3 regions of the Halobacillus sp. Cin3 genome follow, and region 1 is predicted to be linked to each of the others. Evidence: riboswitches for the same ligand, from Rfam matches in the RefSeq annotation. Region 1 holds a riboswitch; each other region holds the start of a gene.

What was found. Region 1 has a riboswitch for S-adenosylmethionine ahead of QMA39_RS05050 (methionine ABC transporter ATP-binding protein). Riboswitches for the same ligand answer to the same signal wherever they lie in the genome.
Region 2: linked by a shared signal. The riboswitch ahead of QMA39_RS08505 (methionine ABC transporter ATP-binding protein) and the one ahead of QMA39_RS05050 (methionine ABC transporter ATP-binding protein) in region 1 are both predicted to bind S-adenosylmethionine.
Region 3: linked by a shared signal. The riboswitch ahead of QMA39_RS17145 (PLP-dependent aspartate aminotransferase family protein) and the one ahead of QMA39_RS05050 (methionine ABC transporter ATP-binding protein) in region 1 are both predicted to bind S-adenosylmethionine.

The regions. Positions count from the first base shown of each region.
Region 1 covers NZ_CAMZMV010000001.1:934,404-936,667, reverse strand. Annotated here, with positions in the region: gene QMA39_RS05060 (iron-containing alcohol dehydrogenase family protein) at 1-359, opposite strand, end outside; gene QMA39_RS05055 (carboxymuconolactone decarboxylase family protein) at 457-804, opposite strand; SAM riboswitch class I at 981-1,084, shown strand; gene QMA39_RS05050 (methionine ABC transporter ATP-binding protein) at 1,159-2,202, shown strand; gene QMA39_RS05045 (methionine ABC transporter permease) at 2,159-2,264, shown strand, end outside.
Region 2 covers NZ_CAMZMV010000002.1:73,311-75,574, reverse strand. Annotated here, with positions in the region: gene QMA39_RS08510 (TlpA disulfide reductase family protein) at 1-343, opposite strand, end outside; SAM riboswitch class I at 443-545, shown strand; SAM riboswitch class I at 710-823, shown strand; gene QMA39_RS08505 (methionine ABC transporter ATP-binding protein) at 902-1,927, shown strand; gene QMA39_RS08500 (methionine ABC transporter permease) at 1,920-2,264, shown strand, end outside.
Region 3 covers NZ_CAMZMV010000006.1:92,943-95,206, reverse strand. Annotated here, with positions in the region: gene QMA39_RS17150 (PLP-dependent aspartate aminotransferase family protein) at 1-534, shown strand, start outside; SAM riboswitch class I at 611-719, shown strand; gene QMA39_RS17145 (PLP-dependent aspartate aminotransferase family protein) at 852-2,264, shown strand, end outside.

The DNA of each region.
Region 1 (2,264 bases):
GGTGCGCAGTTTGAGGCTAGTGTGGGGATGAGCACGGCTGGAATATCCAATTGATCGGCACAGGCTTTTCCGAGATCAAGGACCTTTCCGCCTCCGATGCTGATCAAGACATCACAGCCCCGCAGGGCTTCACTGAGGCGCATGACCTCTTTGTGGGAGCACTCCCCAGCGTAGGCTTCCGATTGGACCGGCATCGTCAGCTTTGGAAAATAGGGCTGTGCAGCCTTCCACGACTGCTCACCGTGAATGATTCCTGCTTTTGAAAAGGCCTGGTTTTCCAGCATTTCTGGAAGATCCCTTAGAATTCCAGGCTCAGCTTTATAAATCGCAGGTGCTCCTTGTACAGTTACGTTTTTCATGGTTGATCACCTCTGGAAATGATATAGCCATCATTATCCAGATGACAGAATAATATGTCAATAACAAAACCGGGAGCAGGCCTCCCGGTTTTGTGAGTTAACGGTTTCGGAATTCATGAAGAATGTTCAGACCTGTGGTTACGGCCTGACTCATGGCAGAGCCTCCGCCATAAGCAGCTGATACACCCATCGTTTCAAGAATTTCCCTGTCTGAACAATCTGCTTCCACGCACTGATCCATATGGTAGGCCATACTGGCTTCATCTCCATCTTTCACACTGATAGCAAGAGCCATTAAGTGCTTGGTGCCCTTGCTCAGTTCTCCGTCTTCAAAGAACGAGCCGGTAAAGTGATTGTATTCCTTTGTGGCCTCCGGCAGGTGTTCGGTAAGGGTTTCAATGCCATTTCTATACTCTTTGAGCAGGTCTTCTCCTTGCTTGTTCATTCTTTCACTCTCCCTTTTCTTTGTTATTCCTTTTATTCCTTACTCTTCCAGACCTTTAAACAGCGTAATAGGCTTCCCGGCATATCTGTCTTCATTGATGAAATGTTGAGAAAATTGTTTACAAATGCAGAATGATGCGTTAAAGTTGTAAATCATAAACGAATAGCAACAACTAATTCTTATCAAGAGTGACTGAGGGAAAGGCCCGTAGACGTCACAGCAACCTTCCATGTGGAGTGGTGCTAAATCCGCCGGAATGATGATTTCCGGGAGATAAGAGTTTGGCTGATAGTTATGCGAAACTCTCTTCTTGATAAGGAAGAGAGTTTTTTTATTAGGTAAAGGAGGATTGTTATGATTTCCATCCAAGAGCTCAGTAAAATTTACACATCCAAGAAAAAACAGGTGATCGGGGTGGACAAGGTTTCTCTTGATATTCAGGAAGGGGAAATCTATGGAATCGTCGGATACAGTGGAGCTGGCAAAAGTACACTGCTCCGATGCATGAACATATTGGAACGCCCGACATCAGGAAAGGTTTATATCGATGACATCGATCTTCTTTCTCTGTCCAAAAAGGACCTTAGAAAAGCACGACAGTCCATCGGCATGATCTTCCAGGGGTTCCACCTTGCTATGGGGAAGACGGTTTTGGAAAATGTGGCCTTTGCATTGAAGGCGGCCGGTAAACCAAAACAGGAACGCAATGATCGTGCCAGGCATCTGCTGGAACTTGTAGGTCTTAGCGATAAAGCCGATCAGTACCCCGCTCAATTGAGTGGAGGGCAGAAGCAGCGGGTCAGTATTGCCCGGGCACTGGCCAACGATCCTAAAGTGCTGCTGTGCGATGAAGCAACTTCCGCACTCGATCCGAACACGACACAGTCAATCCTGAAACTATTAAAAAAAATCAACCGGGAACTTGGACTGACCATTGTATTGATTACACACGAAATGGAAGTGGTGAAAGAAATCTGCGACCGTTGTGCGGTCATGGAAGAAGGAAAAGTGGTAGAACAGGGGGCGGCCTATGAAATTTTTGCCTCCCCTCAAAATGCTTTGACAAAGCGGTTTATTCGAACAGTGATCGATTTCCATGTTCCGGAAGAACTGCTGAAAAAAAGCAGCGGCACCATTGTTCAGATGAAGTTTACCGGCGGACAGGCCGGGGATACGGTTGTGTCGGATCTGCTTCAGAACTATAAAATCAAGGGAAACATCCTGCATGGAAATGTGGATTACATACAGGAAAAAGCCCTCGGCACATTTGTCATGGAATTAACCGGTGACCCGCAGGAAGTCGGGAGAGCCGTGGAAAGTCTGAAAACGATACTGGATGAAGTGGAGGTGCTGAATCATGATCGATCAGCTGATCAACCTGTGGCCCGAGCTGAATAAATCATTTATGGAGACATTGATCATGGTGGGAATCGGACTTGGCGTAGCCGTTATCGCCGGTC
Region 2 (2,264 bases), on a different contig from region 1:
CCTGATCTATGATAATTGTGGAAGGGACGCCCTGGCAGCCAAACGTATCGTATAAGCTTCGCCCATCATCAATCAATGTAGGCTGGTTAAGAAATTTCTCAGCATATTCCTTTCCGGCATCAGGGCTGCGTTCACGGCCCGGGACGTTGATCGTAACAAGCTCCACTTTTTCTTTGTCCATCGTTTCAAAGAGCTGCTCTTTTTTAGGTAAGTCTCTCCCGCAGTCAGGACACCAGGATGCCCAGAAAGTCAGGACGATCACTTTTCCGAAATGGTCGCTCAGACGATAGGTGGAGGGCTGATTTATATAAGAAAGTTCAAATTGAGGAGCACGTTCCTTCATGACTTCATCTCCTTGCTGTAAAAATATACCGGCGCAATAATCTTTGACGTCCGTATAGACTCCATGCTAACATAACATATAATTTCACAGCGACATCATAACTTATCCAGAGTGGTGGAGGGACTGGCCCTTTGAAACCCGGCAACCGGCGTAAAAGCACGGTGCTAAATCCTGCAGAGCACAAAGCTTTGATAGATGAGATTCCATGCAGTCTCTTCTATTTTAGAAGAGATTTTTTTGCATATACAGATGTTTTTCTTTTCTGAAAAGTGGCTCATTTATGTTGACACGCTGGTGGCAGAGTGCTAAAATCCACTTTGTGGTTATGAATTGAATTAAAGCACTAATAATTTAATAGATTAAAATCTCTTATCCAGAGTGGCGGAGGGACTGGCCCGACGATGCCCGGCAACCAGCAGGAGTAACCGACCTGTCAAGGTGCCAAATCCTGCAGAGTGTAACAGCTCTGACAGATGAGAGAACAGAAGATACAATGCTATTGAAACGCCATTCTGTTCTCGAACAGAATGGCGTTTTTTGAATGGGAGGGAACACATCATGATTACAATCAAGGATCTTTCTAAAGTTTTTCAAACGAAGGATCGGGAAGTAAAGGCTGTTGATGGTTTAAGCCTTACGATAAATAAAGGGGAAATCTACGGTGTTATTGGTTACAGTGGAGCAGGTAAAAGTACGTTTATCCGGCTGTTGAACCGACTGGAAGATCCAACAGAGGGGAGCATCCACGTAGGCGATCAGGATTTGACGGGCCTCAGTAAGAATAAACTACGCATTGCCCGGCAGGATATCGGAATGATTTTTCAGCACTTCAATCTGCTTTGGTCCAGAACGGTTTATGATAACATCGCTTTTCCTCTGGAAATTGCCGGTGTACCAAAGGAAGAACGGAGCAGAAGGGTGAACGAACTGATCGACTTGGTCGGTTTATCAGGCAGAGGAAACTCTTATCCATCCCAACTGAGTGGTGGTCAGAAACAGCGTGTAGGTATTGCCAGGGCGCTGGCCAACAACCCAAAAGTCCTCCTTTGTGACGAAGCCACATCTGCTCTGGATCCGGAAACGACGGACTCCATCTTGGATCTTCTAGTAGACATCAATGAAAAACTCGGACTGACCATCGTTTTGATTACGCACGAAATGCATGTCATCCGTAAGATCTGTCATCAGGTGGCAGTCATGGAGCAGGGGAGAATTGTTGAAAAGGGAGATGTTCTGGACGTATTCCTTCATCCTGAACAGCCAGTGACGAAGAAATTTGTTGATCAGGTGATGGGTGACCAGGAAAAAGAGCACTCTCTGAAATTGATCAAAGATAAGTATCAGTCAGGCAAAATCGTCCGGCTGCATTTTGTAGGAGAAAGTACCAACCAGGCGCTGATCAGTGAGGTCTCCAGGAAATTCGTCCTGGATGTCAATATTCTTCACGGCAAGATCACGCAGACGCAAAAAGGAGCTTACGGAACGATGTTTGTTCAGTTTGAAGGAGACAATGAGGAAGTGGCCCGGGCGATCGAATATATACGCTCTACTTCTGTTGAAGTGGAGGTGAACCCGGATGCTTAATGATTTTTTTCCAAACGTACGCATGGAGGATATGATTACGGCGACGAATGAAACGTTATACATGACGCTCATTTCCGTGGCCGGGACGTTTATTCTGGGAATCCTTCTGGGGCTGCTGCTTTATCTGTCAGGGCCCGGGGGTCTGTGGCAGAACAAAGTGGTCAATACGATTACGGCTTCTGTCGTAAACATATTCCGTGCCATTCCTTTCATTATTTTGATTCTACTGTTATTCCCATTCACTGATTTCCTGGTCGGGACGATACGTGGACCTAACGCGGCGCTTCCTGCGTTGATTATCGGAGGGGCTCCGTTTTACGCCAGACTCGTTGAGATT
Region 3 (2,264 bases), on a different contig from region 1:
ACGAAATACATAGGTGGTCATAGTGATGTCACGTGCGGTGTTCTGGTCGGTTCGGAAGCACTGATTTCCAAAGCATCCCAGAAAATCGTGACCCTCGGTGCGAATTTAAGTCCATTTGAAGCATGGTTGACCCAGAGAGGGGCCAAAACACTTGCCCTCCGGATGAAACAGCAGTCTGCGAATGCAAAGAGTGTCGCAGAGGCTCTTCGGGAGCATAATGGGGTCAAAAAGGTGTTTTATCCTGAATACGTATCTGAACGTGGCCATGGAGCGATTGTTACCATCGAGCTCAATGAGAGCGTGGATGTGGAAGCCTTTTTCAAATCTCTTGGATGGATCAAAATTGCGCCGACACTCGCTGGTGTCCAGACGACCGTGTCGTACCCTGTCCGTACGTCACACAGGGCTCTGTCAGAATCAGAACGCGAAAAAATCGGAGTGAACGATTACGTCATCCGCTTATCTATCGGAATTGAGAGCGGTGAAGATATCATTCATCAGCTGAAAAGCACTATCGACACTTCAATAAAATAAAAATTCAGAATGTTATTGACATTAATGCAGACGGTCAGCTATAATTCTCATCATAATCAAAATTAAATAACTAGTACTCTTATTAAGAGCGGCTGAGGGAATAGGCCCTGTGAAGCCCGGCAACCTTCAAACATCGGTTTGAAAAGGTGCCAAGTCCTACAGATCATGGATCTGGTAGATAAGAGGAGGATATCAGCACGTTCAGCCCTCTTCTTATATGGAAGAGGGCTTTTTGCATGAATAAAGATGCTCAAAGGACTACTTGATTTTAAAACTGATTAAAATGATGTGAATAATAAACTTTAGGAGGACATACAATGACCAACTCTTTTGAAGGATACGATATTGATACCATCTCTCTGCACGGAGGACAGTCACCGGATCCTACGACAGGTTCACGGGCCGTTCCGATTTACCAGACCACATCCTATGTGTTTCATGATACCGATCACGCCCAGAGTCTATTTGCCCTCGATGAACCGGGGAATATTTACTCCCGACTCGGTAATCCGACGGTGGACGTATTTGAAAAACGTATGGCTCTTCTGGAAGGCGGAGTAGCCTCGGTAGCGACGGCTTCAGGCATGTCCGCCATTGCCCTGGCCATTTTGAATGTAGCTGGTGCGGGGGATGAAGTCGTGGCAGCATCCAATTTATACGGCGGAACTTATAATTTATTCGCCAACACTTTACCGCGATATGGCATTAACGTTCATTTTGTTGACCCGGTCGATCCGGAAAATTTCAGACAGGCCATCAATGAGAATACGAAGGCCGTCTTCGCTGAGACCATCGGTAATCCGAGTCTTCACGTGCTTGATTTTGAGAAGGTGTCCGCCATTGCCCATGAGCATCAGATTCCATTGATCGTCGATAACACGTTTGCCACACCTTACACGTGCCGTCCGATTGAACACGGAGCTGACATTGTCGTCCACTCGGCTACGAAATGGATTGGGGGGCATGGAACAGCTATCGGAGGTGTAGTCGTAGACGGCGGGCAGTTTGACTGGGGGAATGGGAAATTCCCTGTTTTTACAGAGCCGGATCCGAGCTACAACGGCATTGTTTATACAGCCGATTTCGGCACGCTCGCCTACATTACAAAACTCAGAGTCCAGCTGCTTCGTGACTTTGGCTCCTGCCTCAGCCCGCAGAACGCTTTCCTTCTGCTGCAGGGACTTGAAACTCTTCACCTTCGTGTTGAACGTCATTCAGATAATGCCCGGGAAGTGGCTGAATACTTGGCGGAGCACCCTGATGTGGAATGGGTTTCCTATCCAGGCTTGAGAAACCATCCGGCCCATGAACTGGCCAATCAATATTTAGAGGGCGGCTACGGTTCCATTGTCGTATTTGGAATCAAAGGAGGCAGAGAGGCTGGGAGTCAGGTGATCAACAACATCTCGTTGTGGTCCCATGTCGCCAATGTCGGCGATGCGAAATCTCTGATCATCCACCCGGCGTCCACGACCCACCAGCAGCTTTCCGTCGAAGAGCTTGCGGCGAGTGGGGTGACGGAAGAGCTGATTCGTCTTTCCATCGGACTCGAATCCAGTAAGGATTTAATCAATGACCTTGATCGGGCCATTGCCAAGGCAACAGGCAATGATTCCGGAAAGCGGGCAATTACTGAGAATGATGAAGGTGTCATTAAATGGGCACTCAGCTCTGCGAAGATCACCGAAGAAGGAGAAACACGCCCGAAACGACTGGCTGTCGTCGGCCTC